One region of the Variovorax sp. FW301-JW7 genome, then DNA from elsewhere that is predicted to be linked to it. Evidence: riboswitches for the same ligand, from Rfam matches in the RefSeq annotation. Region 1 holds a riboswitch; the other holds the start of a gene.
The links. A riboswitch is a leader RNA that binds a small molecule or an ion and turns the genes downstream of it on or off. The one in region 1 is predicted to bind S-adenosylhomocysteine.
Positions count from the first base shown of each region.

Region 2: another riboswitch for S-adenosylhomocysteine. It lies ahead of ahcY (adenosylhomocysteinase); the one in region 1 lies ahead of metH (methionine synthase).

Region 1 covers NZ_JBYTBC010000010.1:35,327-41,914, reverse strand. Annotated here, with positions in the region: gene AC3WQM_RS24455 (glycosyltransferase family 2 protein) at 1-122, opposite strand, end outside; gene AC3WQM_RS24450 (ArnT family glycosyltransferase) at 152-1,945, opposite strand; gene metH (methionine synthase) at 2,007-4,769, opposite strand; S-adenosyl-L-homocysteine riboswitch at 4,792-4,867, opposite strand; gene AC3WQM_RS24440 (esterase/lipase family protein) at 5,000-6,055, shown strand; gene AC3WQM_RS24435 (lipase secretion chaperone) at 6,067-6,588, shown strand, end outside.
Region 2 covers NZ_JBYTBC010000005.1:59,228-65,815, reverse strand. Annotated here, with positions in the region: gene AC3WQM_RS15445 (TlyA family RNA methyltransferase) at 1-409, opposite strand, end outside; gene ahcY (adenosylhomocysteinase) at 415-1,854, opposite strand; S-adenosyl-L-homocysteine riboswitch at 1,920-1,988, opposite strand; gene phaP (TIGR01841 family phasin) at 2,240-2,737, shown strand; gene AC3WQM_RS15430 (alpha/beta fold hydrolase) at 2,760-3,689, shown strand; gene AC3WQM_RS15425 (hypothetical protein) at 3,733-4,176, shown strand; gene AC3WQM_RS15420 (alpha/beta fold hydrolase) at 4,173-5,246, shown strand; gene AC3WQM_RS15415 (GNAT family N-acetyltransferase) at 5,272-5,865, shown strand; gene AC3WQM_RS15410 (peptide chain release factor 3) at 5,942-6,588, shown strand, end outside.

The sequences.
Region 1 (6,588 bases):
GTGGAGTTGTTGTCGAAGACGTGGATCTCGGCGCCCGGCAGTGCCGCGCGGAAGCCTTCGATCACCTGCGTGATGGCCAGGGCCTCGTTGAAGCAGGGAATGACGGCGGCAATGCGTGGCATGGCGGACACGGGAGCAGGTCGGTGGTCGGTCATGGAGCGGTCGTCGGAAGGAGTCGGTAGGCCCGGCTGCCGTCTTGTTCGTGCAGCAGGCCATAGTACGTGTCGAAGTCGGGCCGCACGCTGAGCACTTTCACCATCTCGGGCGACATGACGACGGTGGTGAAGCCCTCGGCGGCCAGCTTGCGCGCCGTGTCGCCGGCCGACATCAGCAGGTAGTCGCGGTAGCGCCAGCGCCCGAGCGTGTCGCCCCAGATCGGATTGGGGCCGTAGTAGATCGCCTCGTTCAGCGCGATCTGGTAGACGCGCCCCGTCACATTGCGGCGCACATAGTCCATCACGCCGTAGCCCGGCACGTGCTTGCGCAGGAAGGCCTCGCGCGCCTCGGGCGTGAGCGAGATCATCGACACCTTGGTGGCCGTCTGGCCCACCGACACGGCGGCCAGCACGGCCAGCAGCAGCACCACGATCCAGTCGCCGACACCGGCGCCGCTGCGCGGGCCGGTGGATGTTTCAGCCTGGGTTCCGCGCAGGCGGTGCACGCCGGCCGCGATCCAGCCGAACAGCACCTGCCAGCCCACGGCCGCCGTCATCGCGAGCAGCGGGAACGAGGCCATGAGGTAGCGCGGGTAGCGCGAGGTCACGACCCACACGGCCACCGAGTACAGGCAGAACCAGCCCGCCGCGCGCACGGCGGCGGAGCGCTTCCACCACACGCTGAAGGGCGCGAGGAACACCGACCAGATCAGCGCGTTGGGCATCTCGGCGTGGTCGCGCACGTCGGCCACCTGCTGCACATAGTCGGCCGGCACCCATTCGGTGAAGCCGAACACGCGCGCGCCGATCGGGTTGAAGGGGTCGCCCGTCATGATCGCGTTGCGCGCGTACCAGTAGATGCACGGAATCAGGAAGCACAGCAGCGCGGGCGCCCAGGCCCGCCACACGCGGCGCTCGTGGCGCACCACGAACAGCGCCACCAGCGGCAGGAAGATCAGCGCCTGGTACTTGGAGCCCGCCGCCACGCCGAGGCAGAACGCCGCCAGGCAGAGCCAGCGCGAGCCGTCGCGCAGCGGTTCGGATTCGCGCCACCACCACAGCGCCACGCAGGCCGACAGCACGAACAGCGCGACGCCCATGTCGATCAGCGCGTTGGCGTAGTCGCCCATGCCCAGCCAGATGGCCGCACCGATGCAGGCGGTGAGCCGGTTGGCGTGCAGGATGCCCAGGCGGAAGATCATCAGCACCGACAGCGCGCCCGCCAGCGCGTTGAGAAAGTGCGGCAGCACGTCGTCGCCCACCTGCAGCGCGGCGGCGTACAGCAGGTTGTAGTTGTACGGGAACCAGGGGTAGCGCAGCCAGTCGTGGATGCCCAGCGTGCCCTGCTGCGCCACGAGGCGTGCGTAGGGCAGGTGGTACATCAGCTCGTCGAAGGCGGCCGGCGGCGCGAGCGGCGCCACCAGCGCGGGCAGCGCGACCAGCGCCAGCGCGATGGCGGCGATGCGTTCGAAGCGGGTCCACGGCGGTGTGGCCGGCGCGGCGGCGCGCAGCCCGCGCACCTCGGCGCGCCAGCCGCGCCACTGCCACGCGGCGGCCACGACGCCCGCGCCGATCAGCCCGAGCGTGGCCTCGCGGCGGAAGAGCCCGAAGATGGCCAGCGCCTGGAAGGCACAGATGTAAAGGCCGACACCGAGCGCGGCCGACATGGCCGCCTCGAGCCAGGCGTCGCGGCGCGACGGTGGGCGCAGGCGCGCGAGCACCGCGCGGCCGGCACCCCAGCAGGCAATCACGAAGATCGCGAACTGGGCGTAGTGCGCGGCGGCAAAGATCAGCTTCTGAATATCAACTCCCGTGGCCGGTCACTCCGGTCGCGCCGACCGGCCGGCAGGTTCAAAGGTTCGGCGCCAGCAGGCGCTCGAGCTCCGCTTCGCTCGTGCGGCGCCGCGCGGCCTGGTCCTGCAACTGGTCGTGCCCGATCTTGCCGACGTTGAAGTACGTCGCATCGGGGTGCCCGAGGTAGAAGCCGCTCACGCTGGCGGCGGGCATCATAGCGAGGCTCTCCGTCAGGGTCATGCCAATGTCCGCGCAGTTCAGAAGGTCGAACATCGGGCCCTTCACGCTGTGGTCGGGGCAGGCCGGGTAGCCGGGCGCGGGGCGGATGCCGCGGTACTTCTCGGCAATCATGTCGTCGTTGCTCAGGCCCTCGTGGGGTGCGTAGCCCCACAGGTCGGTGCGCACGCGGTGGTGCATGGCCTCGGCAAAAGCCTCGGCCAGCCGGTCGGCCAGGGCCTTGAGCATGATGGCCGAGTAGTCGTCGAGGTCGTCGATGAAGAACTTCTCTTTCTTCTCGACGCCCAGGCCAGCGGTGACGGCGAACACGCCGACGTAGTCCTTCACACCGCTGTCCTTGGGGGCGACGAAGTCGGCCAGGCAGCGGCTGGGGCGCATCACGCCGTCGATCATCTGCTTCTCGGTCTGCTGGCGCATGCCGTACCAGGTGAGCGCGACTTCGCTGCGCGTCTCGTCGGTATAGAGCTCGATGTCGTCGTCGTTCACGGTGTTGGCGGGCCAGAAGCCGACCACGCCGCTGGCGCTGAGCCAGCGCCCTTCGATGAGGCGCTTGAGCATGCGCTGGCCGTCGGCGTACACGCGCACGGCCTCGGTGCCGACGATCTCGTCCTTCAGGATGGCGGGGAACGGGCCGGCCAGGTCCCAGGTCTGGAAGAACGGGCCCCAGTCGATGTACTTGGCCAGCTCGGTGAGGTCGAAGTTCTTGAACACGCGCCGGCCGATGAACTTGGGCACGGTGGGCACGAAGTTCGCGAAGTCGACGGGCGTCTTGTTGGCGCGCGCCTTGGCCAGCGGCCACATCGGCACCTGCTTCTTGTTGGCGTGCTGCGTGCGCACCTTCTCGTAGTCGGCGTTGATCTCGTCGATGTACGCGGTGGCCTGGTCCGAGAGCAGGCTCTGCGCCACGCTCACGCTGCGCGAGGCATCGGGCACGTAGACCACGGGGCCTTCGTAGTGCGGCGCGATCTTCACGGCCGTGTGCACGCGGCTGGTGGTGGCGCCGCCGATGAGCAGCGGGATCTTCTTGATGCGGAAGTGGTCGTCGCGCTGCATTTCGCCGGCCACGTACTGCATTTCTTCCAGGCTGGGCGTGATCAGGCCCGACAGGCCCACGATGTCTGCGCCCTCGACCTTGGCCTTGGCCAGGATTTCGTGGCACGGGACCATCACGCCCATGTTCACCACTTCGAAGTTGTTGCACTGGAGCACGACGGTGACGATGTTCTTGCCGATGTCGTGCACGTCGCCCTTCACCGTGGCGATGATGATCTTGCCCTTGGTGCGCACGTCGCGGCCGGCGGCCTCGTCGCGCAGCTTTTCGGCTTCGATGTAGGGCAGCAGGTGGGCCACGGCCGACTTCATGACGCGTGCCGACTTGACCACCTGCGGCAGGAACATCTTGCCGGCGCCGAACAGGTCGCCCACGATGTTCATGCCGTCCATGAGCGGGCCTTCGATCACGTGCAGCGGGCGGCCGCCCTTGGCCAGGATCTGCTGGTAGGCCTCTTCGGTGTCTTCGACGATGAAGTCGGTGATGCCGTGCACCATGGCGTGCGACAGGCGCTGGTTGACGTGCACCGGCTGCTCCGGCGTGCCGCGCCACTCGAGGCGCTTGCTTTCGTCCTTGGCACCGCTCTTGGCGGTCTCGGCCACTTCGACCAGGCGCTCGCCGGCGTCGGGACGGCGGTTGAGCACCACGTCTTCGACGCGCTCACGCAGCGTGGGCTCCAGGTCGTCGTACACGCCGACCATGCCGGCGTTGACGATGCCCATGTCCATGCCCGCCTGGATGGCGTGGTACAGGAACACGGTGTGGATGGCTTCGCGCATCGGGTCGTTGCCGCGGAAGCTGAAGCTCACGTTGCTCACGCCGCCCGACACCTTGGCGCCCGGCAGGTTCTGCTTGATCCAGCGCACGGCTTCGATGAAGTCGACCGCGTAGTTGTCGTGCTCCTCGATGCCGGTGGCGATCGCGAAGATGTTCGGGTCGAAGATGATGTCCTCGGGCGGAAAGCCCACCTCGTCGACCAGCACGCGGTAGGCGCGCTCGCAGATCTCGATCTTGCGTGCGTAGGTGTCGGCCTGGCCCTTCTCGTCGAAGGCCATGACCACGGCGGCGGCGCCGTAGCGCTTGACCAGCTTGGCCTCGTGCTTGAATTTGTCGACGCCCTCCTTCATGGAGATCGAGTTGACGATGCCCTTGCCCTGGATGCAGCGCAGGCCGGCCTCGATGACGTCCCACTTCGAGCTGTCGACCATCACCGGCACGCGTGCGATGTCGGGCTCGCTGGCAATGAGGTTCAGGAAGCGGACCATGGCGACCTTGCTGTCGAGCATGGCCTCGTCCATGTTGATGTCGATCACCTGCGCGCCGTTCTCGACCTGCTGGCGCGCGACGGCCAGGGCGTCCTCGAACTGGCCGTTGAGGATCATGCGCGCGAAGGCCTTGGAGCCGGTGACGTTGGTGCGCTCGCCGATGTTGACGAACAGCGTGCCCTCGCCGATGGCGACCGGTTCGAGGCCGGACAGCTTCATGGGAGGGGGAGCAACGGGAGCGGAAACGGATGCGGGAATCTGGGACATGGCCTCACCTGCGGAAGAGTCGAACAGGCGAGCGTCGTTGTCGCCCCAAGCCTGACGATTCGCCTCTGTGGCGAACCGCTGCAACGCTCCTTGGGAAGTCGCGCATTTTAGGTCGATTCGATTGCGCCCTGGGAAAACCCCAGTTTTCATTCCTGCACGGGTCAACAGAATGCGCCCACCGTTTCTGAACGAACGTTCGTGTTTTTAACCAAACGTAAGGGAGTTCGCCGATGGCCAGGAAGTGGAATGTCCGGTTGCAGCATGCAGCCACCCCGATGCGCGCCGTGGCCTTGAGCTGCGGCCTCCTGGCCGCTGCGGCCCTCGCGGTTCATGCGCCACCGGCGCGTGCCGCCGCCGGCGACAGCGCCACGCGCGTCGAGGCCCGCGTCACCTCCGACACGGCGAAGACGAAGTACCCGATCGTGCTGGTCCACGGCCTGCTGGGCTTCGACAACCTGCTGGGCGTCGACTACTTCTACGACATCCCCGGCAGGCTGGCCGCGGCGGGCGCCAAGGTGTACGTGGCACAGGTGTCGGGCACCAACACCTCCGAGATCCGCGGCGAGCAGCTGCTGCAGGAGCTCAAGACCATCCGCGCGCTGGAGCAGAACCCCACGCTCAAGTTCAACCTCATCGGCCATTCGCAGGGCTCGCCCACGGTGCGCTACGTGGCGGCGGTGGCGCCCGACATGGTGGCCTCGGTCACCTCGGTGGGCGGCGCCAACGGCGGCTCGAAGGTGGCCGATCTGCTGGCCAAGCTGCCCGAAGGCGGCATCGGCCAGACCCTGGTGGTGAAGGCCGTCGGCCTGCTGACGGGGCTGATCGGGTTCCTCTCGGGCAAGGACCCGAGCCAGCTGCCCGAGGTGCCGCTGAACGCGCTGGCCTCGCTGACCACGGCGGGCGGCGCGGCCTTCGACGCCAAGTTCCCGCAGGGGCGCCCCGCGCCGGGCTCGTCGTGCGACGTGAAGAGCGGCGCGGCGGTGGCCAACGGCGTGCGCTACTACTCGTGGTCGGGCGTGTCGACCAGCTTCAACCTGTTCGACCCGAGCGACACGGCGCTGTCGACCCTGGGCAGCCTGTTCTTCTTCGGTGAGGCCAACGACGGCCTGCTCGCGGTCTGCACCACGCGCCTGGGCACCCACCTGGGCGACTACCGCCAGAACCACCTGGACGAGGTGAACCAGGCCTTCGGCAACACCTACGGCAGCCAGTTCCCGTACTACGAGAAGAAGCCGCCGGAGCTGTTCAGGGAACAGGCCGCGCGACTCAAGAGCGCGGGGCTCTGAGGACGCGGCGCATGCGCGGTGTGGCCTTGACCATCGGCGCCGTCGCGCTGGTGGCCGCGGGGACCGGCTGGCTGGCGCTCGGCCCCGGGGCGGTCGATGCGCCTCAGGCCGCCGCGCCCCGCCCCACGGCGGCGGTCGCGGTGCCCGGCGCGCCCCCGCCGGTGCCGCAAGCTGCGGCGGCCCCCGACGCCCTGCTCACCAGCGACCTCATCACCCTCTTCGACCAGGTGCTCGCCGAAGCGCAGGCCGACAGCAAGGCCACGCTGATGGCCCGCGCGCCCGCCCTGCTCGCCCAGCGCCTGCGCGAAGACTGGCGCGTGCGCGCACTGGGCCTGCTGGAGCGCTACGTCGACATGCAGGAGGCCCTGCGCACCCTGCAGCCGCCCGTGCCCGGCGACCCGGCCTTTTTGCGTCGCAGCCTGGAGGCGCGCGAGGCGGTGCGCCGGCAGTTCTTCGCGCCCGAGGAAATCGAAGGCCTGTTCGGCGACCAGATCCGGCAGGACCGGTTCATGGCCGAGAAGATGGAGTTGCTG
Region 2 (6,588 bases), on a different contig from region 1:
TGACGCCTTCGATGGCGACCACGCGTTCGTCCTCGCGCATGCGCGGATGCAGCTGCCCGTGGCCCACATCGATGCCCACCACCTTGGCGGCACCGTGCTGCAACAAGCAGTCGGTGAAACCGCCGGTCGACTGGCCGACGTCCAGGCAGAGCCTGCCCGTCGGGTCCACGCCGCTGGCTTTCAGCGCACCTTCGAGCTTGAGGCCGCCGCGCGACACGTAGCGTGCCTCGGCGGCGTCGGCGAGCTCGAGCTCGGCCGACTCGGGCACTTCGTCCTTGTTCTTGACGACATTGCGCCACGCGTCGCTCGTGCCCGCGTCACGCCAGCGCATGCCGCCGGCGATGAGCCGGACGGCTTGCGAACGCGACGCGGCCATACCGCGTTCTACCAACAGTTGATCGGCGCGCACGCGGATCAATAACGGTAGGTGTCCGGCTTGTAAGGGCCGTTCTTGCTCACGCCGATGTAGGCGGCCTGGGCGTCGGTCAGCTCGGTGAGCATGGCGCCGACCTTCTTCAGGTGCAGGCGCGCGACCTTCTCGTCCAGGTGCTTGGGCAGGACGTAGACCTTGCCGGCTTGATACGCATCAGGCTTGGTGAACAGCTCGATCTGGGCAATGGTCTGGTTGGCGAACGACGACGACATCACGAAGCTCGGGTGGCCCGTGCCGCAGCCCAGGTTCACGAGGCGGCCCTTGGCCAGCAGGATGATCTTCTTGCCGTCCGGGAAGGTGATGTGGTCCACCTGCGGCTTGATCTCTTCCCATTCGTACTTCTCGATCGACGCGACGTCGATCTCGTTGTCGAAGTGGCCGATGTTGCAGACGATGGCCTGGTCCTTCATCTTGACCATGGTGTCGTGCGTGATGACGTCCTTGTTGCCGGTGGTGGTCACGAAGATGTCGGCCTTGTCGGCGGCGTACTCCATGGTCACGACCTTGTAGCCTTCCATCGCGGCCTGCAGGGCGTTGATCGGGTCGATTTCGGTGACCCACACCTGGGCGCTCAGGGCGCGCAGGGCCTGGGCCGAGCCCTTGCCCACGTCGCCGTAGCCGGCCACGCAGGCCACCTTGCCGGCGATCATCACGTCGGTCGCGCGCTTGATGCCGTCGACCAGCGATTCGCGGCAGCCGTACAGGTTGTCGAACTTGCTCTTGGTGACCGAGTCGTTCACGTTGATGGCGCGGAACAGCAGCGTGCCCTTGGCGCTCATCTCGTTCAGGCGGTGCACGCCGGTGGTGGTCTCTTCGGTCACGCCGATGATCTCGGCCGACTTGCGGGTGTACCAGGTGTCGTCCACGGCCAGCTTGGCCTTGATGGCGGCGTACAGAATGCGCTCTTCTTCGCTGGTCGGGTTGGCGAGCACGCCCAGGTCTTTTTCAGCGCGCTGGCCCAGGTGCATGAGCAGCGTGGCGTCGCCGCCGTCGTCCAGGATCATGTTCGGGCCTTCGCCCTTCGAGCCCTTGGGACCGAAGTCGAAGATGGCGTGGGTGTAGTCCCAGTAGTCCTTCAGCGACTCGCCCTTGATGGCGAACACCGGCGTGCCGGCGGCGGCGATGGCGGCGGCGGCGTGGTCCTGCGTCGAGAAGATGTTGCACGAGGCCCAGCGCACTTCGGCGCCCAGGGCTTGCAGCGTCTCGATGAGCACGGCCGTCTGGATGGTCATGTGCAGCGAGCCCGTGATGCGCGCGCCCTTCAGGGCCTGGCCCTTCGAGAACTCTTCACGGATGGCCATCAGGCCGGGCATCTCGGTTTCGGCGATCTTGATTTCCTTGCGGCCCCAGGCGGCAAGGGACAGGTCGGCAATCGCCTGGTCGGCGGTCGAGACGGGGGTGGGCTTGAGTACAGCGCTCATGAGAACTCCAAAACTGGTTTGAAAGATGCCACTGCGTACGGGGAAGAAAAACTCACCGCGAGAACAGCGGGTGAGCGTGGTTGCGATGTGGTCCGAGCCTCACGCCTGACGGCGCTGCAACGCTCCTCGGAGCGCCGGATTGTAGTCGCGCCCGCCCGGCCCGCCAATCGACCGGGGCATCCCACATCACGGAAAGCGCCGGCGCCCGCCAGGCCGGGCCGGACGGCGCGGGCCACCCCGGGAAACTCCGCAGGCAAATCCGCGCTTGGAGCGCCCTGAGCCGCGCCGGCCCGGCGTATCGTGGCGGCGGGCCCCGGCCGCCCGGCCGCTGCCTGCATCCACCCGTTCGATTGTTTTCATCACCCGACACAGGAGATTCCGCACCATGGCCACTGCCAAGAAAGCCGCCGCGAAAAAAACCACCGCCAGCAGCGCCGGCGCGAAGCAGGCGGCGCCGTCCGCCGCGGACATGCTCGATCCGATGAAGAACCTCAAGGGCATGGCCGAGCGCCTGCAGAACCTGAACCTCACCGGCGGCGCCGGCAAGCTGCTCGACAGCGGCCGCAAGGACCTGCAGGCACTGATGCAGGCCAACGAGAAGTCCTACCAGGGCCTGCAGACCGTGGTGCAGCGACAGACCGAGATGATCAAGACGGCCATTGCCGAATGGCAGACCGCCGCCAAGGCGATGCCGGGCAAGGACCCGAAGGAAAACCTGGCCAAGCTCGACGAGCTGGGCCGCCAGTCGTTCCAGCGCGCCGTCGACGACATCAAGGAACTGGCCACCCTGGCCGCCAAATCGCAGGCCGACGCCTTCGACGTGGTGCGCCAGCGCATCCAGGCCAACGTGGACGAAGTCACGAAGCTGCTGCAGCGCAAGTAACAAGAAGCAAAGAAAGGCCCGCATGACCGCCGTCGCGCCCCGCACCGAACGGCGCACCCGCGCCAACGGCATCGAACTGGCCTGGGACAGCTTCGGCGACCCCGAGGCGCCGCCGCTGTTGCTGGTCATGGGCCTCGGCGCCCAGATGGTCGCGTGGGACGACGCGTTCTGCGCCGCCCTGGCGCAGGCCGGCGGCCACCACGTGATCCGCTTCGACAACCGCGACATCGGCCACTCCACCCACCTGCCGCACGCCGGCGTGCCCGACATCCAGGCGCTGATGCTGCAGGCCATGGCCGGGCGCCCGCTGCAGGTGCCCTACACGCTGCGCGACATGGCCGACGACTGCGCCGGCCTGCTCGACGCGCTGGGCATCGCGCGCGCCCACGTCGTGGGCGCGTCGATGGGCGGCGCCATCGGGCAGGAGATGGCCATCCACCACCCGGGCCGGATGCGCTCGCTCACCAGCATCATGTCGAGCACCGGCGACCCGGCCCTGCCGCCGCCCACGCCCGAGGCGCTGGCGGTGCTGTTCGCGCCCGCGCCGACGAGCTTCGAGGCCTACCTGCCGCACCACGCCAAGCTGTGGCGCGTGCTGCGCGGGCCCGACGCCTTTCCGCTCGATGAGGCGCGCGATGCCGAGCGCGCGCAGCTGGCCTTCCTGCGCGGCCTCAACCCGGGCGGCGTGGCGCGGCAGCTGGCGGCCGTGTTCGCGTCGGGCAACCGCAAGCCGGCGCTGCGCGCGGTGCAGGTGCCCACGCTGGTGATCCACGGCGACGTCGATCCGCTGGTGCCCGTGGCCTGCGGCATCGACGTGGCCGAGGCCATTCCCGGCGCGACGCTGCTGCGCATTCCGCGCATGGGCCATGCGCTGCCGATCGCAATGTGGCCGCAGATCATCGAGGCCATCGCCGCGCACACCGCACGGGCGGCGCGGCGCGACGATCACTGAAGAAAAAACAGACACGACAACGAACCCAGACGGAGGTGTTTTGATGAGCCAGTTTCCGTCCCTCGATCCCATGGCCCTGTGGCGCGAGCTCACGGCCCAGTGGGAAAAAAGCACCAACGAATTCGCCAACGAAACCATGGCCTCGGACCCGTTCCGCCAGGGCATGCACGGCGGCATGAACGCCTCGCTCACCGCGCAGAAGGCAGTGGGCGACCTGATGGCGCGCTACCTCACGCTGCTGAACCTGCCCACGCGCGGCGACCTGCAGGCGCTGGGCGAACAACTGCACCGCATCGACGACCACCTGGCGGGCATCCGGCGCGCGCTGGAAGGCGGGGCCGGGCCTGCCGCGCGAACCGCCGATGCAGCTGCTGCCCCGCCCCGGCCGCGCCGCACCAAGCAGCCGCCCACGGCGGCGGCAGCGCCTGCACCGGCAGCCAAGACCGCAGCCCCCAAGAAACGCCCCGCCGGAAAGCGCCGCCCATGAGCGCGCCGCCCGACACCTTCCAGCTGCCCGACATCCGCGGCGAGATCGAGCGCACGATCCAGCGCAACATCAAGGGGCTGGACTTCCTGACCTCGACCGCGCCGGCCGTCGGCCTCACGCCCAAGGACGAGATCCACCGGCGCGGCACGCTGAGCCTGTACCACTACCGCCCGATGGTCGACGAGATCTACCGCGTGCCGGTGCTCATGGTGATGGCCACCACCAACCGCGCCTACATCTTCGACCTCGCGCCGGGCCAGAGCATGGTCGAGTACCTGCTGCTCAAGGGCTACGACGTCTACGTGATGGACTGGAACGCACCGCGCCCCGACGAGAAGCGCCTGCGCATCGAAGACTACGTGCTCGACTTCATTCCCGATTCGATCCGCCGCGTGCAGGAAGACTCGGGCGAGGAAGACGTGACCATCGCCGGCTACTGCATGGGCGGCGTGCTCTCCACGCTGTACGCGGCGCTGCACCCCGGCGGGCCGATGAAGAACCTCGCGCTCTTCACCACGCCGATCGACTTCAGCCGCATGAAGCTCTTTCATGCGTGGTCCGACCGGCGCTACTTCGACGTCGACCGCCTCATCGACACCGTGGGCAACGTGCCGCCCGAGATGCTGTTCGCCTCCTTCGACATGCTGCGCCCCGCCGGGCGCGGCGCCGGGCTGGTGCAGCTGTGGGACAACATGGCCAACGACGAGTTCGTCAAGTCGTACCGCATGTTCGACCGCTGGGGCGCCGAGATGCTGCCGTTGGCCGGCGAGTACTTCCGCCAGACCGTGAAGGAGCTCATGTGGGACAACAAGCTGCACAAGGGCGAGCTGGTGCTCGGCGGGCGCCCGGTGCTGCTGAAGAACATCACCGTGCCGGTGCTGCACGCGCTGGCGCAGCACGACCACATCGTGCCCTACGAGGCGGGCCAGCCGCTGATCGCCGGCATCGGCTCCACCGACAAGGAAGAGGTGGTGCTCAAGGGCGGCCACGTGAGCCTGGCGGCCGGCACCAACGCCGTGCGGCGGCTGTGGCCCAAGCTCGACGAGTGGCTGGGCGTGCGCTCCACCTGACGAACACAACCATCCCCCTACGCTCATGACCGCCTCTTCTTCCCGCACCTACCCGCGCACCGTCGCCCACGCGGACGGCGACATCGCCCTGCGCCTCATGACCGGTGCCGACGCGCCCGCCGTGCTGGCCTTCGCGCAAGCGCTGCCGGCGCACGACCTGCTCTTTTTGCCGCGCGACATCACCGAGCCCAAGGTGATGGCCGCCTGGGTCCGCGCCATCGAGCGCGGCGACATCGACAGCGTGCTCGCCGTGCGCGACGGCGCCGTGCTGGGCTGCGCCGCCGTCATCCGCGACCCGCACTCGTGGTCGGGCCACGTGGCCGAGCTGCGCGTGCTGGTGTCGCCCACGCTGCGCGGCGGCGGCCTGGGCCAGCAGCTGGCGCAGGAGGGCTGCGCGCTGGCCTTCGCCCACGGGCAGGAAAAGATCGTCGCCCAGATGACCGTCGACCAGCGCGGCGCCATCGCCGTCTTCCAGGCCCTGGGCTTCCGGCCCGAGGCCCTGCTCACGCGCCACGTGAAGGACCGCGAGGGCAAGGCGCACGACCTCGTGGTGCTGAGCCAGGACGCGGCGCAGGTCGAGGCGCAGATGCGGGCGTACGGGGTGACGGAGGCGTTTTAGGCCCATCGGCGGGGGATTGAGGGGGTTGGCGGGGCGGCCTCCTAAAATCGGGGGATTCCCCTGCAGATTGCCCACCTTGTCTTTTCTCGCCGAAACCCGCCGCCGTCGCACCTTCGCGATCATTTCCCACCCTGACGCCGGCAAGACCACGCTGACCGAAAAATTGCTGCTGTTCTCGGGCGCGATCCAGATCGCCGGCTCGGTGAAGGCGCGCAAGGCCTCGCGCCACGCCACCTCCGACTGGATGGAAATCGAGAAGCAGCGCGGCATCTCGGTGGCCTCGTCGGTGATGCAGATGGTGTACCGCGAGCACGTGATCAACCTGCTCGACACGCCCGGCCACAAGGACTTCTCGGAAGACACCTACCGCGTGCTCACGGCCGTCGACTCGGCGCTGATGGTGATCGACGCGGCCAACGGCGTGGAAGCGCAGACGCGCCGGCTGATCGAGGTCTGCCGCCAGCGCGACACGCCCATCATCACCTTCGTCAACAAGATGGACCGCGAAGTGCGCGAGCCGCTGGACATCCTGGACGAGGTGGAGCGCGAACTCGGCATGCCCTGCGTGCCCATGACCTGGCCCGTGGGCCAGGGCAAGAGCTTCCGCGGCATCATGAACCTGCGCACGCAGGCGATGACGGTGTTCGAGTCGGGCAGCGAGCGGCTGCCGCACGACTTCGAGACCATTCCGCTGAGCGAGCGCGACACGCTCGTCAAGCGCTT